Regions from separate parts of the Paenibacillus sp. V4I9 genome, predicted to be linked through region 4. Evidence: a T-box and tRNA genes for the amino acid it is inferred to sense, from the RefSeq annotation. Region 4 holds a T-box; the other regions hold tRNA genes.
What was found. The T-box of region 4 lies ahead of QFZ81_RS06390 (valine--tRNA ligase). A T-box ahead of a tRNA ligase gene usually reads a tRNA of that ligase, here a tRNA-Val.
Positions count from the first base shown of each region.

Region 1 (4,619 bases), 1.0 Mb from region 4:
GGATCCACGCGTTCCCATCTCGAACACGACCGTTAAGCCCTCCAGCGTCGATGGTACTTGAACCGCAGGGTTCTGGGAGAGTAGAACGTTGCCAAGCAGAATACCCCTAGTGGGTATTTTTTTTGCCGCCCTGTAGACTGTTTTACACATTAGGGCCCTTAGCTCAGCTGGTTAGAGCGCACCCCTGATAAGGGTGAGGTCGGTGGTTCGAGTCCACTAGGGCCCACCAAACGAGGGGCCATAGCTCAGCTGGGAGAGCGCCTGCCTTGCAAGCAGGAGGTCAGCGGTTCGATCCCGCTTGGCTCCACCATATTCCCTGATAGCTCAGTTGGTAGAGCACTCGACTGTTAATCGAGTTGTCACAGGTTCGAGTCCTGTTCGGGGAGTCAAATCCCCAAAAAGTGAAGAATGCTAGCATATTCCGATTACTTTTTGGGGGCCCCAATAATTTTTAGCACATCCGTGGAGAAGTGTCCGAGCGGCCGAAGGAGCACGATTGGAAATCGTGTAGGCGTCACAAGCGTCTCGAGGGTTCGAATCCCTCCTTCTCCGTTTCTTTAGATAAATGAAAGACAATATGGCGGCGTAGCTCAGCTGGCTAGAGCGTACGGTTCATACCCGTAAGGTCGGGGGTTCGAGCCCCTCTGCCGCTACTAGATAAATTGGAGAGATACCCAAGTGGCTATAAGGGGACCCTCTGCTAAGGGGTTAGACTGCGTAAGTGGTGCGAGGGTTCGAATCCCTCTCTCTCCGTCGGTAATTTTTTTAAGTTTGGCCCGTTGGTCAAGTGGTTAAGACACCTCCCTTTCACGGAGGTAACAGGGGTTCGAGTCCCCTACGGGTCACCACCATTCCCCACAAAGTGACGTATAGCTGACGAAGCATATTCCGATTACTTTGCGTGGACCCCAGTTCTTCATCCCATTATGGAGGCTTAGCTCAGCTGGGAGAGCATCTGCCTTACAAGCAGAGGGTCGGCGGTTCGATCCCGTCAGCCTCCACCATACTACCCAAAAAAGTGAAGTGAAGCTTTGTAGCAACGCCGATTACTTTTTCGGGGCTTATAAAGAAATTATGCTTTTAATGCCGCGGGGTGGAGCAGCCCGGTAGCTCGTCGGGCTCATAACCCGAAGGCCGCAGGTTCAAATCCTGCCCCCGCAACCAAACTCTTTCTGAGAGTTGTTTTACACAGTGTGGAGCTGTGGTGTAGTGGCCTAACATGCCTGCCTGTCACGCAGGAGACCGCGGGTTCGAATCCCGTCAGCTCCGCCATTTTTAATAAATGAATATGCCGTTGTAGCTCAACTGGTAGAGCAACTGACTTGTAATCAGTAGGTTGGGGGTTCAAGTCCTCTCGACGGCACCATAATTCCCAAAAAAGTGAAGCAAAGCTTTGTAGCAACGCCTTTTACTTTTTCGGGGCCCGGTAAGGCTTTATATGTGGAGGCTTAGTGAAGTGGCTAAACACGGCAGACTGTAAATCTGCTCTCTTCGAGTTCGGTGGTTCGAATCCATCAGCCTCCATTTCCAAACTATGTTGGGGATTAGCCAAGCGGTAAGGCAACGGACTTTGACTCCGTCATGCCAAGGTTCAAATCCTTGATCCCCAGTTCTTCACTTGAGTCATTAGCTCAGTTGGTAGAGCACCTGACTTTTAATCAGGGTGTCGTAGGTTCGAATCCTACATGACTCATTTGCCTTATTTACAGCATGCGCGTATGGCGGAATTGGCAGACGCACTAGACTTAGGATCTAGCGGGTGACCGTGGGGGTTCAAGTCCCTCTACGCGCATCAAATCCTCAGCAGTATTCATACTCCTGAGGTACCCATGCGGAAGTGGCTCAGCGGTAGAGCATCGCCTTGCCAAGGCGAGGGTCGCGGGTTCGATCCCCGTCTTCCGCTCCATTTATTATGCGCCCTTAGCTCAGCTGGATAGAGTATTTGACTACGAATCAAAAGGTCGGGAGTTCGAATCTCTCAGGGCGCGCCATTTTTCATATGTTATTATTACCTTATCGGGACGTAGCTCAGCTTGGTAGAGCACCTGCTTTGGGAGCAGGGGGTCGCATGTTCAAATCGTGTCGTCCCGATAGACGTGCGGGCGTAGTTTAATGGTAGAACTTCAGCCTTCCAAGCTGATCGCGCGGGTTCGATTCCCGCCGCCCGCTTCAATGAAAAAAGACCACCTTCGGGTGGTCTTTTTTCGTTTGAACGGGAAAGAGAAGCCGTATGGGTTCGACCGTCCGTGAAGACATCATAGAATATACCCAAGTAGGACGCGCGTCCAAATATACCACTAGCCGCTTCCGTAGGAAGCATTTTAAATAAGGATTTGGAGTATTCCAGTCACCGTTGATGTCTTAGATATATCCTCCATGATAACCTGCATCTGAATGACCTTCGCTCAGTATAATTTAATAAATAGCAATGGGGAATCCTCTGCTGTAACATGCAACCCTTGAGAAAAACCATTTTCATGGTAAATTTAATGTGAAATGATGCAAGTAATGCATGTGAGAGACTGTCGATTCATTTTCACAACTCGTTGGCATTACTCGAAATTCGATTGTAGAGTTGTTCGGTAGCTTCGTGAAGATAGATGGGTTATAGCGGTTACCAATGTTGTAATATCTACAACAATTCGTACGCCTAAAGGCTATTTTGCAACTTGAAGTTGCAGTTCGTACAACAATTTGAGCCCATTTGTTGCAAAATCGTCTGTATCGGGCAGAATTGTTGTATATTATGCAACATTGAGGGAGGACAGGCGGGATCTAGGCAGAATTGTTGCACATTCTACAACATCATTCGACCGAGAATATGGATTCATTTACCCGGCAGCCTCAAGAGAGCATATATGACGATGGATTCGGGTTTAAGACACCTCAATGTAGAACAAGATGGTTGAATGAATCGACGGTCTCTGTGAACCAATGTTTAGAGGGATGTGACGCTTGTCACCGTATCGGAGAATGTCAATTAAAATACATAAAGGAGTACAAAACCCATGACTCTAGATAAAAGAACGCTTAATAAAAGAAATAAGCTAGTTGAAGTGAGCAGAACGCTAGCTAAGGTTGCACTAGGCGAAGCTTTTGCCGATGTAGTCATTAAGAATGGAACACTCGTTAATGTGTATTCTGGTGAATTACTTGAGCATATGGATGTTGCTGTCGCCGCTGGGAGAATTGCGTATGTAGGGAATGCAGACCATACCATTGGGGCTCAAACGGTCATTATCGATGCCACAGGAAAGTATATGTCTCCGGGATTAATAGATGGTCATATGCATGTTGAGAGCACGATGCTGTCCGTTACCCAGTTTGCCAAAGCGGCATTAGCCAAAGGAACAACGGGGATTTTTATGGACCCTCATGAAATTGCCAATGTGTTTGGAACAGAAGGTGTAAGGCTGATGCATGAAGAGGGGCAGCAGCTGCCTCTTAAAGTATTCACGACATTCCCATCCTGCGTACCAGCGACTACGGACTTGGAAGATGCAGGTGCAAGCTTAGAAGTGACCGATATTAAAGAAGGACTGCAGTGGGACAATGTGGTTGGACTAGGCGAAGTCATGAATTTCCCTGGTGTCCTTTACGGTGATCCGAAAATGTGCGGAGAGATTGAAGAAACGATCAAGAGTGGTAAAACCGTCACAGGACATTTTCCAAGTGATGATGATCGTATGCTGCAAGCTTATACGGCATCCGGCGTGACATCTGATCATGAAACCGTAACTAGGGAACAAGGTCTTCACAAAGTCCGCATGGGTATGCACCTTATGATTCGTGAAGGTTCGGCCTGGCATGATGTCAAAGAGGTCATTAAGGTAGTAACCGAAGATAAGGTCAGCACGTCCAATATTTCGCTCGTCACGGATGATGTAAATCCGCAAACTTTGGTGGAGAAAGGGCATCTCAATCATGTGGTGCGCCGCGCGATCGAAGAGGGTGTCGATCCTGTAACCGCGATTCAAATGGTAACGATTAATGTGGCGCGTTATTTTAAAATGGAGCAAGATTTGGGCAGCATTACTCCCGGTAAATGTGCTGACATTTTATTGCTGGATGATTTACAGAAGGTCGAGCCTTCAACGGTCATTACCGATGGTCAAGTTGTTTTTGATAATGGCAAGCTCACGGTAGATTTCCCCGATTTCGTCTATCCCGAGCACATCCGTAATTCCATGAACGTTAAGCAGGAACTTACAGCTGAGGACTTCAAGCTTGTAAGTCGCAGTAATCAGGATAAGACGAAGGTTAATGTCATTAACATTATTGAAAACAGTGCAAGAACTGAGAAAATGACTGCAGTACTAGGTGTTGAACAAGGGATCATCCAACCAGATGCAGAGCAGGATATTATCCGTCTAGCCTGTATCGAGCGGCACCGTGGAACGGGTCAAATTTCACTTGGCTTTACGCATGGCTTTCAATTGAAGGCAGGTGCGGCAGCATCTACAGTGGCGCATGACAGTCACAATCTAATTGTTATGGGGATCAATGAGAAGGATATGGCTTTCGCAGCTAATGAGCTTGTCAAAATGGGAGGCGGCATGATCGTTGTAGAGAACGGTGAAGTGCTGGCTCAAGTACCGATGACCATCGCAGGCCTCATG
Region 1 is NZ_JAUSZE010000001.1:291,261-295,879, forward strand. It holds rRNA gene rrf (5S ribosomal RNA) at 1-97, shown strand, start outside; tRNA gene QFZ81_RS01230 (tRNA-Ile) at 153-229, shown strand; tRNA gene QFZ81_RS01235 (tRNA-Ala) at 235-310, shown strand; tRNA gene QFZ81_RS01240 (tRNA-Asn) at 314-386, shown strand; tRNA gene QFZ81_RS01245 (tRNA-Ser) at 465-552, shown strand; tRNA gene QFZ81_RS01250 (tRNA-Met) at 580-653, shown strand; tRNA gene QFZ81_RS01255 (tRNA-Ser) at 665-753, shown strand; tRNA gene QFZ81_RS01260 (tRNA-Glu) at 774-848, shown strand; tRNA gene QFZ81_RS01265 (tRNA-Val) at 929-1,004, shown strand; tRNA gene QFZ81_RS01270 (tRNA-Met) at 1,088-1,164, shown strand; tRNA gene QFZ81_RS01275 (tRNA-Asp) at 1,196-1,272, shown strand; tRNA gene QFZ81_RS01280 (tRNA-Thr) at 1,291-1,366, shown strand; tRNA gene QFZ81_RS01285 (tRNA-Tyr) at 1,443-1,524, shown strand; tRNA gene QFZ81_RS01290 (tRNA-Gln) at 1,539-1,610, shown strand; tRNA gene QFZ81_RS01295 (tRNA-Lys) at 1,621-1,693, shown strand; tRNA gene QFZ81_RS01300 (tRNA-Leu) at 1,713-1,792, shown strand; tRNA gene QFZ81_RS01305 (tRNA-Gly) at 1,832-1,906, shown strand; tRNA gene QFZ81_RS01310 (tRNA-Arg) at 1,915-1,991, shown strand; tRNA gene QFZ81_RS01315 (tRNA-Pro) at 2,018-2,091, shown strand; tRNA gene QFZ81_RS01320 (tRNA-Gly) at 2,099-2,169, shown strand; gene ade (adenine deaminase) at 3,009-4,619, shown strand, end outside.
Region 1: it encodes a tRNA-Val, which carries the amino acid that the T-box ahead of QFZ81_RS06390 (valine--tRNA ligase) is inferred to sense. The anticodon was not compared.

Region 2 (4,619 bases), 5.7 Mb from region 4:
AATAAACTCTTCCGGACTGTTGTATTTCTGGCTTGTAGGAACATTCGGATTGCCAGTGTTATGAACCTTCTCAATCATATAAGTCGTCTTGATGCGATATGGCTCTTTCTCATTACGCCAAACGTCCTGTATATTCCCCATAGCTTCACGGTCGCATTGAATAGATTCAAGTAGATCGTCGCTAACGTTCACAATGCTTTTACTGAAGCTCATATTCTCAAGTGTTTCTTTGAGCACTTCTTCATACTTTTGCAAAGCCAGTTGACGATGCAAACCTAGTGTTTCCCAAGTCACATTCGCTCTAACCGATGGGTTACCGTCACGGTCCCCACCAATCCATGAACCGAATTTCAAGAAAGACGGCACATGCCAGGAGTCTTGCGGATAATATTTATTTAAACAGCGCTCAAGCTCATGATAGATCTCTGGTAGTACATCAAACAAAGTTTCGTCAAAATAATACATACCATTACGAACTTCATCAATAACCGTTGGTTTCCTATCACGCAGCTCGTCCGTTTGCCAAAGATTAAGAACCTCTCCGAGCAGCTTCTCACGCAATTGTTCACGCTCGCGATAAGTCAGCATAGGATTATCGAGTTTCATCATATCTTCCGAAATACGCAGATTAATATCAAGTACAGCTCTACGCATGGCTTCTGTCGGATGTGCTGTCATTACTAGTTCCAAGGAGATAGCTTTCAGAATTTCTTGAACCTCTGCATATGGAATATGATTATTCTTTAACTCTTGCACAATACTCTCTATGGAACCTGGCTGTACGGACTCACCAGATGAGCGTTCGTAATCTCTTTTACGACGGATCCGATGGTTCTGCTCAGCAATATTAACAAGTTGGAAGTAAATAGCGAATGCACGAATCACTTGATGACGAATCTCCGGATCCAAGGAGGAGATCGTTTTCTTAAATTCATCATATATCTCGATTACATAGTGTGCTCTTAAAGACTTACTCATCTCACGAATTCTCTCGACAACATCAAGCAGATCATTACCGCCTTGATGAACCAGAACTTCACCTAGTATGTGGCCCAAGAAGCGTACGTCCCTGCGCAGCAGGTTATTCGTTGCTTGCTTCTGTAGGACAATATCATTCTCTAACATTACTCTCCACCTCATCTATTCACTATGTTGCACTAATGCTTCTCTCTACAAAAGCTAGATGTTATAAAAACTCATTTCAGAATATTTTACCACAATCCGCCCTCTACACATAGTATTAAAATAAAAAAAAGCCACGCCAGAGCGTGGTAATTTATGTATTACGTCTTTTACAGCCTGTACAAATTCACGGACGATCGAACCTATATGGCTTCTCTTCTTTCCCGTTCAATGAAAAAAGACCACCCGAAGGTGGTCTTTTTTCATTGAAGCGGGCGGCGGGAATCGAACCCGCGCGATCAGCTTGGAAGGCTGAAGTTCTACCATTAAACTACGCCCGCGTGTCTATCGGGACGACACGATTTGAACATGCGACCCCCTGCTCCCAAAGCAGGTGCTCTACCAAGCTGAGCTACGTCCCGATAAGGTAATAACATATGAAAAATGGCGCGCCCTGAGAGATTCGAACTCCCGACCTTTTGATTCGTAGTCAAATACTCTATCCAGCTGAGCTAAGGGCGCTTAATAAAATGGAGCGGAAGACGGGGATCGAACCCGCGACCCTCGCCTTGGCAAGGCGATGCTCTACCGCTGAGCCACTTCCGCATGGGTACCTCAGGAGTATGAATACTGCTGAGGATTTGATGCGCGTAGAGGGACTTGAACCCCCACGGTCACCCGCTAGATCCTAAGTCTAGTGCGTCTGCCAATTCCGCCATACGCGCATGCTGTAAATAAGGCAAGTGAGTCATGTAGGATTCGAACCTACGACACCCTGATTAAAAGTCAGGTGCTCTACCAACTGAGCTAATGACTCAAGTGAAGAACTGGGGATCAAGGATTTGAACCTTGGCATGACGGAGTCAAAGTCCGTTGCCTTACCGCTTGGCTAATCCCCATCGAAAACATGCCGTCGAGAGGACTTGAACCCCCAACCTACTGATTACAAGTCAGTTGCTCTACCAGTTGAGCTACAACGGCTTATGAAGTTAATGGTGGAGGCTGACGGGATCGAACCGCCGACCCTCTGCTTGTAAGGCAGATGCTCTCCCAGCTGAGCTAAGCCTCCATAGGATAATGAATTTGGTGCCCACGCAAAGTAATCGGATTAAGCTTCGTAGCTTTACGTCACTTTGTGGGAATTATTGGTGACCCGTAGGGGACTCGAACCCCTGTTACCTCCGTGAAAGGGAGGTGTCTTAACCACTTGACCAACGGGCCTTACTAATAAATTACTGGAGCTTCCAACCGGAATCGAACCGGTGACCTCATCCTTACCATGGATGCACTCTACCGACTGAGCTATGGAAGCATTGGCTCCCCGAACAGGACTCGAACCTGTGACAACTCGATTAACAGTCGAGTGCTCTACCAACTGAGCTATCAGGGAAAACTGCTTGGCAACGTTCTACTCTCCCAGAACCCTGCGGTTCAAGTACCATCGACGCTGGAGGGCTTAACGGTCGTGTTCGAGATGGGAACGCGTGGATCCCCTCCGCCATCATCACCAAACAGTCAAAGCGTGTTTGCGCCTTGAAAACTAGATACGAAACTTGCGTAAAGTAACACTCAGGGTTTTGGTTAAGCCCTCGACCGATTAGTATTCGTCAGCTGCATACATTGCTGCACTTCCACCTCGAACCTATCAACCTCGTCGTCTACAAGGGGTCTTACATACTGGGAAATCTCATCTTGAGGGGGGCTTCGCGCTTAGATGCTTTCAGCGCTTATCCCCTCCGTACATAGCTACCCAGCGATGCCTCTGGCGAGACAACTGGTACACCAGCGGTACGTCCATCCCGGTCCTCTCGTACTAAGGACAGCTCCTCTCAAATTTCCTACGCCCGCGACAGATAGGGACCGAACTGTCTCACGACGTTCTGAACCCAGCTCGCGTACCGCTTTAATGGGCGAACAGCCCAACCCTTGGGACCTACTTCAGCCCCAGGATGCGATGAGCCGACATCGAGGTGCCAAACCTCCCCGTCGATGTGGACTCTTGGGGGAGATAAGCCTGTTATCCCCAGGGTAGCTTTTATCCGTTGAGCGATGGCCCTTCCATTCGGTACCACCGGATCACTAAGTCCGACTTTCGTCCCTGCTCGACTTGTAGGTCTCGCAGTCAAGCTCCCTTATGCCTTTGCACTCTGCGAATGATTTCCAACCATTCTGAGGGAACCTTTAAACGCCTCCGTTACATTTTAGGAGGCGACCGCCCCAGTCAAACTGCCCACCTGACACTGTCCCCATACCGGATCACGGTACTAGGTTAGAACTCCGATACGATCAGGGTGGTATCCCAACGATGCCTCCACCCAAGCTGGCGCTCAGGCTTCAAAGGCTCCCACCTATCCTGTACAGATCGTACCAAAGTCCAATATCAAGCTGCAGTAAAGCTCCATGGGGTCTTTCCGTCTTGTCGCGGGTAACCTGCATCTTCACAGGTATTAAAATTTCACCGGATCTCTCGTTGAGACAGCGCCCAAGTCGTTACGCCATTCGTGCGGGTCAGAATTTACCTGACAAGGAATTTCGCTACCTTAGGACCGTTATAGTTACGGCCGCCGTTTACTGGGGCTTCAATTCATAGCTTCGGAACCGAGGTCCCTAACCACTCCTCTTAACCTTCCAGCACCGGGCAGGCGTCAGCCCGTATACTTCGCCTTGCGGCTTCGCACAGACCTGTGTTTTTGCTAAACAGTCGCTTGGGCCTTTTCACTGCGGCCCCCTCGGGCTATTCACCCTACCGAGGCACCCCTTCTCCCGAAGTTACGGGGTCATTTTGCCGAGTTCCTTAACGAGAGTTCTTCCGCGCGCCTTAGAATTCTCTTCTCACCCACCTGTGTCGGTTTGCGGTACGGGCACCTTCGCCTGGCTAGAAGCTTTTCTTGGCAGTGTGAACTCATGACCTTCGGTACTTAAATTTCCCTCCCCATCACAGCCCAGCCTTACGATGTGCGGATTTGCCTACACATCAGCCTCACTGCTTGGACGAGCATCCATCAGCTCGCGTCACTATCCTTCTGCGTCACTCCATTGCTCATAACGGCTACGGTGGTACAGGAATTTCCACCTGTTGTCCATCGACTACGCCTTTCGGCCTCGCCTTAGGTCCCGACTTACCCTGAGCGGACGAGCCTTCCTCAGGAACCCTTAGGTTTTCGGCGGATCAGATTCTCACTGATCTTTTCGTTACTTATACCGGCATTCTCACTTGTATGCGCTCCACCTGTCCTTACGGTCAGAATTCTACGTACATACAACGCTCCCCTACCCATGCACAAATTCATGTGCAAGCCATAGCTTCGGTGGCGTGTTTAGCCCCGTTACATTTTCGGCGCAGAGTCACTCGACCAGTGAGCTATTACGCACTCTTTCAATGGTGGCTGCTTCTAAGCCAACATCCTGGTTGTCTGTGCAACTCCACATCCTTTCCCACTTAACACACACTTGGGGACCTTAGCTGATGGTCTGGGCTGTTTCCCTTTTGACAATGG
Region 2 is NZ_JAUSZE010000001.1:6,982,583-6,987,201, forward strand. It holds gene ppc (phosphoenolpyruvate carboxylase) at 1-1,125, opposite strand, end outside; tRNA gene QFZ81_RS32030 (tRNA-Gly) at 1,393-1,463, opposite strand; tRNA gene QFZ81_RS32035 (tRNA-Pro) at 1,471-1,544, opposite strand; tRNA gene QFZ81_RS32040 (tRNA-Arg) at 1,568-1,644, opposite strand; tRNA gene QFZ81_RS32045 (tRNA-Gly) at 1,654-1,728, opposite strand; tRNA gene QFZ81_RS32050 (tRNA-Leu) at 1,768-1,847, opposite strand; tRNA gene QFZ81_RS32055 (tRNA-Lys) at 1,867-1,939, opposite strand; tRNA gene QFZ81_RS32060 (tRNA-Gln) at 1,950-2,021, opposite strand; tRNA gene QFZ81_RS32065 (tRNA-Thr) at 2,031-2,103, opposite strand; tRNA gene QFZ81_RS32070 (tRNA-Val) at 2,116-2,191, opposite strand; tRNA gene QFZ81_RS32075 (tRNA-Glu) at 2,269-2,343, opposite strand; tRNA gene QFZ81_RS32080 (tRNA-Thr) at 2,359-2,434, opposite strand; tRNA gene QFZ81_RS32085 (tRNA-Asn) at 2,437-2,512, opposite strand; rRNA gene rrf (5S ribosomal RNA) at 2,518-2,634, opposite strand; rRNA gene QFZ81_RS32095 (23S ribosomal RNA) at 2,700-4,619, opposite strand, start outside.
Region 2: it encodes a tRNA-Val, which carries the amino acid that the T-box ahead of QFZ81_RS06390 (valine--tRNA ligase) is inferred to sense. The anticodon was not compared.

Region 3 (4,619 bases), 530 kb from region 4:
CCATGAATGATGCTATTCTCAACAAAAGTTTGAATCGTCAAAGGCAGGATATCACATTTCCGATATCGATCCGGAAGTTCAATCTCATAAATGAGTTGGTTAGGAAACCGCAGCTTCTGAATCTCCAAATAATTTTGAGTGTGTCTGATTTCAGCTTCCAGTGTCACGGTTCCTTGCTTAGTCTGCGTTATAAAACGAAAGTATTCAGCTAAATGCTGTGTCATTTTTTGTATCAAAGCATATTCCTTAATAGCAGCTAAACTATAGATTATATTCAGTGAATTCAAATAAAAATGAGGTCGGATTTGCACCTGCAGCAGCCCAAATTCAGCCTCCTGTGTACGAATTTTTTCCTCGTAAACATCTATTTTCAACTTTGAAATCTCTGTAACCATATTGTTAAACGTGCCTATCAAAAAAGAAAATTCACTAGAGTGATTTTCATTCAATCGAATGTTTAAATCGCCTCGCATAATACGATTCATCCCACGCATCAATGAATTCATTGGCTTCAATAAGACACTTCGCAGAAAGTATAAGTAAAAAAGCAGAATCAATATCCCGCACAGAGGGATAAAATATACCGCTATCTGAAAGAATGGAAGATGTTTCAGCATAGTTCCTTCGGGAATCATTACGGTGTAATTAATGTTTGCAATTTCAGAAAAAACACTAATCAGCAAATATTTATTATTGTCCTTTGGATCGGTAACAATTTGGTACGTATTATTAAGATGAGGTACTGCTTCAACTGCTCCCTTTAGTTCCGAAGCTCCAAGAGTCGTATGTGAAGCGACAGCCCCATTTTTGGTAAGTATGACTGCACCGCCGGTTGTCCCCATATCCAAAAACTCTAACGAAGCGACCAAGCTATCTGTATTTACGATCGCCCCCGCGATGAGATTGTTCGTCAGGCGCGTAGTTTTCATTAAGACCGTTCGATTTTCAAATTGAATTAACCGCCATACCGGCGAGTCCACATTTTTCTGATCCGCCATTTCTATTGGAACTGTTTCCACAATTAGCTTCTGCTGAAAATAATAATCCTGTTTTGTTACAAAGGTCACATCCTGTGTCTGGTCATTAAAAAGAAATATGGTATCCAGCAGAAAAAAATAATTGAGGTTCGTTTGAAAGCGATTAACTATTCTTTTTTTAGTTAGTAAATACTCGTCCGTACCGAATGTAAGATCATTAAGCTGATTAATGTCAATTTCGTTGTCCCATAAATCATATAGATAGGTATTAGTTTCAGCAAACATCTTATTGATTTGCTTTACGTGCTGCGCAAGTAAGTTGCTATTTGTCGTGGAGACTTGCTCTCGTACGACAGTTATTGCATACAAATTATTAAATAATAGAAAGAATATAAGCGGAATAATTATAATTAGAAAGCCAGCAACGAATTTGAAGCGCAAGGAATTTTTCACACCCATCCTCCTTCCAGGATATGCCAGAAATTATATGAAGTATTTTCTCGATTTCACGACATTTGTATAGGATTCAAACGCATTAAATTTTATATTGTATGGATATAAAAAAGGACATGAAATCAAATGATTTCATGTCCTTTTTTTGCTCCATACCGGCAAGAGGACTCGAACCTCCACCCTTTCGGACTCGATTTTGAGTCGAGCGCGTCTGCCATTCCGCCATGCCGGCATATGAAGTTGTAAAGATAATGGTGCCGAAGACCAGACTTGAACTGGTACGGTAGTCACCTACCGCAGGATTTTAAGTCCTGTGCGTCTGCCGATTCCGCCACTCCGGCTAATAAATGTGGAGGCGCCACCCAGATTCGAACTGGGGGTAAAGCTTTTGCAGAGCTCTGCCTTACCACTTGGCTATGGCGCCTTAGTAATAATGGAGCGGAAGACGGGGATCGAACCCGCGACCCTCGCCTTGGCAAGGCGATGCTCTACCGCTGAGCCACTTCCGCATATAAAACTGGGGATCAAGGATTTGAACCTTGGCATGACGGAGTCAAAGTCCGTTGCCTTACCGCTTGGCTAATCCCCATTATGTTACTTGGGTAATAATGGGCGGACGACGGGACTTGAACCCGCGAATGCTGGATCCACAAACCAGTGCGTTAACCCCTTCGCCACGACCGCCACAATATTAAGTTTCTTACTTTTTTGGCAGGGGCAGCAGGAATTGAACCCACACCAAAGGTTTTGGAGACCTTTGTTCTACCCTTAAACTATGCCCCTAGAAAAAGTAAATGGAGGCTGATGGATTCGAACCACCGAACTCGAAGAGAGCAGATTTACAGTCTGCCGTGTTTAGCCACTTCACTAAGCCTCCACAAAGCAATGGTGCCGTCGAGAGGACTTGAACCCCCAACCTACTGATTACAAGTCAGTTGCTCTACCAGTTGAGCTACAACGGCATATTAAGTTTGTAAAAATGGTGGCTCGGGACGGAATCGAACCGCCGACACGAGGATTTTCAGTCCTCTGCTCTACCGACTGAGCTACCGAGCCTTACTTGATTTTGAAAAAATGGCGGAGCTGACGGGATTCGAACCCGCGGTCTCCTGCGTGACAGGCAGGCATGTTAGGCCACTACACCACAGCTCCATGCTAAGTACAAGATCTTCAATAAGAAGATTGGTTGCGGGGGCAGGATTTGAACCTGCGGCCTTCGGGTTATGAGCCCGACGAGCTACCGGGCTGCTCCACCCCGCGTCATTAAGCATATATGATGAATCCTAGTAAAGCAAGTCTTGCTAAGGAATCATGGTGGAGGCTGACGGGATCGAACCGCCGACCCTCTGCTTGTAAGGCAGATGCTCTCCCAGCTGAGCTAAGCCTCCATGAGAGTATTAATGGTGACCCGTAGGGGACTCGAACCCCTGTTACCTCCGTGAAAGGGAGGTGTCTTAACCACTTGACCAACGGGCCTTGCTAGAAAGATAGTGGCGGAGAGAGAGGGATTCGAACCCTCGAGACGCTTGTGACGCCTACACGATTTCCAATCGTGCTCCTTCGGCCAGCTCGGACACCTCTCCATATGGCTCCCCGAACAGGACTCGAACCTGTGACAACTCGATTAACAGTCGAGTGCTCTACCAACTGAGCTATCAGGGAATAAAAACAATGTTCACTTCAAGGATTTATTCCTTGAAAACTAGATACGAAACTTGCGTAAAGGTACAGCTCTTAGGTTTTCTTTCTGGGCGAATCTGAGAGACTTTGACTTTCGTCAAAGATCCCTATATTAGGTTAAGCCCTCGACCGATTAGTATTCGTCAGCTGCATGCATTGCTGCACTTCCACCTCGAACCTATCAACCTCGTCGTCTACAAGGGGTCTTACATACTGGGAAATCTCATCTTGAGGGGGGCTTCGCGCTTAGATGCTTTCAGCGCTTATCCCCTCCGTACATAGCTACCCAGCGATGCCTCTGGCGAGACAACTGGTACACCAGCGGTACGTCCATCCCGGTCCTCTCGTACTAAGGACAGCTCCTCTCAAATTTCCTACGCCCGCGACAGATAGGGACCGAACTGTCTCACGACGTTCTGAACCCAGCTCGCGTACCGCTTTAATGGGCGAACAGCCCAACCCTTGGGACCTACTTCAGCCCCAGGATGCGATGAGCCGACATCGAGGTGCCAAACCTCCCCGTCGATGTGGACTCTTGGGGGAGATAAGCCTGTTATCCCCAGGGTAGCTTTTATCCGTTGAGCGATGGCCCTTCCATTCGGTACCACCGGATCACTAAGTCCGACTTTCGTCCCTGCTCGACTTGTAGGTCTCGCAGTCAAGCTCCCTTATGCCTTTGCACTCTGCGAATGATTTCCAACCATTCTGAGGGAACCTTTAAACGCCTCCGTTACATTTTAGGAGGCGACCGCCCCAGTCAAACTGCCCACCTGACACTGTCCCCATACCGGATCACGGTACCAGGTTAGAACTCCGATACGATCAGGGTGGTATCCCAACGATGCCTCCACCCAAGCTGGCGCTCAGGCTTCAAAGGCTCCCACCTATCCTGTACAGATCGTACCAAAGTCCAATATCAAGCTGCAGTAAAGCTCCATGGGGTCTTTCCGTCTTGTCGCGGGTAACCTGCATCTTCACAGGTATTAAAATTTCACCGGATCTCTCGTTGAGACAGCGCCCAAGTCGTTACGCCATTCGTGCGGGTCAGAATTTACCTGACAAGGAATTTCGCTACCTTAGGACCGTTATAGTTACGGCCGCCGTTTACTGGGGCTTCAATTCATAGCTTCGGAACCGAGGTCCCTAACCACTCCTCTTAACCTTCCAGCACCGGGCAGGCGTCAGCCCGTATACTTCGCCTTGCGGCTTCGCACAGACCTGTGTTTTTGCTAAACAGTCGCTTGGGCCTTTTCACTGCGGCCCCCTCGGGCTATTCACCCTACCGAGGCACCCCTTCTCCCGAAGTTACGGGGTCATTTTGCCGAGTTCCTTAACGAGAGTTCTTCCGCGCGCCTTAGAATTCTCTTCTCACCCACCTGTGTCGGTTTGCGGTACGGGCACCTTCGCCTGGCTAGAAGCTTTTCTTGGCAGTGTGAACTCATGACCTTCGGTACTTAAAGTTTCCCTCCCCATCACAGCCCAGCCTTATCGATGTGCGGATTTGCCTAC
Region 3 is NZ_JAUSZE010000001.1:787,025-791,643, reverse strand. It holds gene QFZ81_RS03800 (sensor histidine kinase) at 1-1,430, opposite strand, end outside; tRNA gene QFZ81_RS03795 (tRNA-Leu) at 1,584-1,662, opposite strand; tRNA gene QFZ81_RS03790 (tRNA-Leu) at 1,683-1,771, opposite strand; tRNA gene QFZ81_RS03785 (tRNA-Cys) at 1,781-1,854, opposite strand; tRNA gene QFZ81_RS03780 (tRNA-Gly) at 1,865-1,939, opposite strand; tRNA gene QFZ81_RS03775 (tRNA-Gln) at 1,948-2,019, opposite strand; tRNA gene QFZ81_RS03770 (tRNA-His) at 2,042-2,114, opposite strand; tRNA gene QFZ81_RS03765 (tRNA-Trp) at 2,140-2,213, opposite strand; tRNA gene QFZ81_RS03760 (tRNA-Tyr) at 2,226-2,307, opposite strand; tRNA gene QFZ81_RS03755 (tRNA-Thr) at 2,317-2,392, opposite strand; tRNA gene QFZ81_RS03750 (tRNA-Phe) at 2,411-2,486, opposite strand; tRNA gene QFZ81_RS03745 (tRNA-Asp) at 2,506-2,582, opposite strand; tRNA gene QFZ81_RS03740 (tRNA-Met) at 2,614-2,690, opposite strand; tRNA gene QFZ81_RS03735 (tRNA-Val) at 2,743-2,818, opposite strand; tRNA gene QFZ81_RS03730 (tRNA-Glu) at 2,832-2,906, opposite strand; tRNA gene QFZ81_RS03725 (tRNA-Ser) at 2,922-3,013, opposite strand; tRNA gene QFZ81_RS03720 (tRNA-Asn) at 3,017-3,092, opposite strand; rRNA gene QFZ81_RS03715 (23S ribosomal RNA) at 3,224-4,619, opposite strand, start outside.
Region 3: it encodes a tRNA-Val, which carries the amino acid that the T-box ahead of QFZ81_RS06390 (valine--tRNA ligase) is inferred to sense. The anticodon was not compared.

Region 4 (4,619 bases):
AGCGTCAGGCGATTCGAAAGCCTGATTCTCTACGGGCCAAGAGGCAAGCGTAATCGTCTCACCCACATGCGGCAGATGCTGCCAAATCTCTTCCGAAATGAACGGCATGAATGGATGAATCAAACGTTGGGTTTGGTCAAGTACATACGCAAGTACGGACTGCGTTTTACTTTTCGCAGCAGCATCTGTCCCGTATAAGCTTAATTTACTGAACTCAATGTACCAATCACAGAGATCATCCCAGATGAAATTGTACAGTAATCGGCCAGTTTCACCGAATTCATAGCTGTCTATTAGACGAGTCACGTCACGAACAGTTTCGTTCAGACGGTGTAGAATCCAGCGGTCTGCCGTACCTAGTTGACCCGTAAGATCAATATCTGCTGCGGTTACACCTTCGAGATTCATTAAAGCAAAGCGAGATGCATTCCAGATCTTATTCGCAAAATTCCGCGCTTGCTCCACACGTTCCCAACGGAAACGTAGATCTTGCCCAGGTGTGCTGCTCGTCGAAATCATATAGCGCATAGCATCAGCGCCGTACTTCTCAATTACTTCAAGCGGGTCGACGCCATTGCCAAGGGATTTTGACATTTTGCGGCCTTCGGAATCCCGTACAAGACCATGCATCAATACATCTTTAAACGGAATTTGATCCGTAAATTCAAGAGCGGTGAAGATCATCCGAGCTACCCAGAAATAAATGATGTCGTAACCCGTAACCAGTACATTCGTCGAATAGAAACGCTTCATATCCTCAGTCTCATTCGGCCAGCCAAGTGTAGAGAACGGCCACAATGCGGAACTAAACCATGTATCAAGCACATCGTTGTCTTGGTTCAAATTCGTGCTTTGGCAGTGCGAGCAAGCCGTAGCGTCCTCACGCGTTACCGTGATTTGGCCACAATCCGCGCAGTGCCAGGCAGGAATGCGATGTCCCCACCACAACTGACGGGAAATAACCCAATCACGCACGTTTTCAATCCAGTTTAAGTATATTTTCTCGAAACGATCCGGAACGAAGTTAACACCTTTGCCTGTTTTTTGTGCATCAATCGCTTGATCAGCAAGCGGCTGCATTTTCACAAACCATTGTGTTGATAAATAAGGCTCGATCACTGCGCCGCTGCGCTCGCTATGACCTACTTGATGAACGTGTTCCTCTATTTTGATAAGAACACCTTGCTCCTTCAAGTCAGCGACAATTTGCTTGCGGCATTCAAAACGATCTTTCCCCTGGTAAGGACCCGCATTCGCGTTCATCTTGCCGGTTTCGTCCATAACCAGAACTTGCGGTAGGTCGTGACGCTTCCCAACTTCGAAGTCATTCGGATCGTGAGCCGGTGTAATTTTTACGGCGCCGCTTCCGAACTCTTTTTCAACATACTCATCCGCAATGATCGGAATCTCGCGATTCACGATAGGGAGAAGCAGCGTTTTGCCGATGAGATGCTTATAGCGCTCATCCTTCGGATGAACAGCAACCGCTGTATCGCCAAGCATCGTCTCAGGACGAGTCGTGGCAACAACGATTGAATCTGTTCCATCCGTCGTTTTGTATTCTAAGTGATAGAGAGCGCCTTGCACCTCTTTATATTCTACTTCAATGTCAGAAAGCGCTGTACGAGCCGCTGGATCCCAGTTAATAATATAATTCCCGCGATAAATCAGGCCTTTCTCATAAAGGCTTACGAATACTTCACGAACGGCTTGTGATAGGCCCTCATCCAAGGTGAAGCGTTCACGTGAATAATCCAACGAGAAACCCATTTTGGCCCATTGCTCACGAATCGTGTTTGCATATAGTTCCTTCCACTCCCATACCTTCTCCAAGAACTTCTCGCGTCCAAGATCATAACGTGATTGTCCTTGCTCGCGGAGCTTTTGCTCTACCCTAGTTTGGGTGGCAATACCTGCGTGGTCAGATCCAGGCAGCCAAAGTGCGTCATAACCCTGCATCCGTTTGGTACGAATTAAAATATCCTGCAGTGTAAAATCAAGCGCGTGCCCAATATGCAGCATACCTGTAACGTTCGGAGGTGGAATCACAATGGTGTAAGTTTCCGCATCAGGACGTGTGCCCGCTTTGAAAAATTCATTTTTAATCCAGTAATCATACCACTTGCGCTCGGCATCTTTAGGATCGTACGTAGTAGGCATTTGCAATTGTTCTTTGGTTTCATTAGCTTCTGTCATAAGATTACCTCCATTACTATTATCTCTGTTAAACAGGCTTATGAGGCCTGTAAGTCATCTCACATCGGCGGCCATTCAAACAAAAAAAGCCCTCCGCCCGCAAAGGACGAAAGGCTTGCTTCCGTGGTACCACCTTCATTCCGCGCAGCTTCAAAAGAAGCGCGTGGCTCTCAAACAGATAACGGCTGCGGCCGGCGAATGCTAATGCTGCTCACCGCATAAACGGGCGCATACAATCACATTCACAACTCCAGGGCGACTTCGTTCGGTTGCTTCCTATGGAACCTTTCAGCGCTACCAGTTCCACTCTCTGAAGGGCTTACCGCCTACTACTCCCTATCAACGTTTCCAATATTACTCAAAATGGTTTACATCATATGATATCGAACATTTGAAATAGAGTCAATATATCATTCCAGTATTACCGTTTATGCATATATTATGCTTGCTTCCGAAAGATGTTACGAAAACGAATAAGAGCCCTCAGCCGCTATAAGCAGCCAAAGGCTCTTGCCTATGTATCTGTTATTTATCTAGGCAGATAAATAACCTGCCCAACTGAAATTTCTTGATCACTCATACGATTCAAGAGTTGAAGCTCACGCGGGTTGAGTTGATAGCGTTTGGCAATCGATTCCAACGTATCTTCTTTTTGAACAATGCAAAGTTTTAGTTTCCTAAACTCTTGCGTTCCTGCGTTGCTTTGAAGAAAGAGTCGCTTCCACTCCACAGCATCTATTCGCGTCTCTTCCGCAAGCGCAGCTTGCGCTTCTGCTTCTGCATTCCTCTTATCGGTAAGATACGAGCCCGCCTTAGAAAGAAGCGATTTAATACCATACGGGTTGATGTCCACAGCCTCAGCCGCCTTTTTGCCAAAGGCGACTTTGAGCTCTTTCTTGTCTTCCGTAACCACCGTGCTTTCTTGATGGGGTGTCACCTTTAATTCGGTTTGTTCAATCTCCACTACAACTACACCATCGTCAGAACCAACCTCATCTTGAATGGGAGCCACATAAGGAGTAACAGCTGCATAAGAAGCTACATTTACGGGTTCTCGTATGGTTGGAACTGCCTGAGGTTCCTGTACGGGCTGTGGTTGATAGGGCATAGGCGGCTCGAAACTTGGGATGTTAACCTCATGAACGAAAGTAACTTCCTCTTCTTCCCGCCAGCTCTCCAGCGGAGCCGACACAATTTCGACGCCTTGTAGGGAAAGAACACCTGTAACGTTCAAGCTTCTGGCTGATAAAAGATCAATATCAAAATTTTCAATCGCGACCTGAATATCTTCGACACGATGAATGCGATTTAAAGGTAATGTGATCTCGACTGGAATCAGGTGCTCAAGTGATCTGGGTGTACTCCCTTCCTCACTGAAATAATTGCCCGTGAGCAGCAAGTTTCCTTTCAGGATTGCCTGATCATCCAAAGTAATTACCTGAATATGAGGAAGCAATTCTACATCATTTAATTCTTGTATCCCCGCCAAATCTTCTTGCAAATGAACGCGTTCATAGATATCGAATCTTAAACCTGGTTGTTGTTCAGACACCGAATTAATCCTCCCTTCCATCAAATCCAAATGCTGGACAGCATTCGGATTGTTTGGCCATTTACTTGTTTGTCTCTAAAAGTATATGGGTGGGAAGGGCTAGGCATGACTACATTTTTACAGGGCTGAAACTTCTTCTAGCAAAAGTTTGAAATCTTGCGGCAGCGGAGCATGCACGATGACTTGCTTTTGAGTAACAGGATGATCGAACAAAAGCCTCTCTCCATGCAGGGCTTGTCGATGAAACAATCGCGATGAACCCCCATAAAGGGAATCCCCTACTAAGGGGTGGCCTAAATGACTGAGATGGACCCGAATTTGATGGGTTCTCCCTGTTTCTAGCTCCAATTCTACGAAAGCCGCTTTCTTCATTTGCCGTAAAACCCGATAATGTGTTACCGCTTGATCACCGCTAGGCGAAACTCTTCGCTTGCCTGAGATATAACGATCTTTACCGATAGGTTCATCTATCGATCCTTGTTTTATTCGGAATACGCCTTCAGCTAGCGCTACATAGCGTCTATCAATTCGTTTGTCACGCATTGCTTCATCAAGAAGCACATGCGCCCACTCATTTTTGGCATATAGTACAGCTCCGGTCGTATCTTGATCTAAACGATGTATATGCCGAACCCCGCAAGCCTGGCCTGTCGATTCAAAATAGAAGGCTACCGCAGAAGCCAACGTACCGCTTTGCCCTGCTTCTGCTGGATGAACAGACATCCCTGCCGGTTTATTAACGACAAGGCAAAAGTCGTCCTCATATAAAATGCCAAGATCATAAGACTCAGGTTTGAAAGCAGCCTTCTCTTCAGGAAACGCATGAAGTCGAATTTTATCATCCTGAATCTTAATAAGGCCTTGAGAGGCT
Region 4 is NZ_JAUSZE010000001.1:1,315,070-1,319,688, reverse strand. It holds gene QFZ81_RS06390 (valine--tRNA ligase) at 1-2,196, opposite strand, end outside; T-box leader at 2,296-2,548, opposite strand; gene QFZ81_RS06385 (LysM peptidoglycan-binding domain-containing protein) at 2,726-3,748, opposite strand; gene QFZ81_RS06380 (RluA family pseudouridine synthase) at 3,866-4,619, opposite strand, start outside.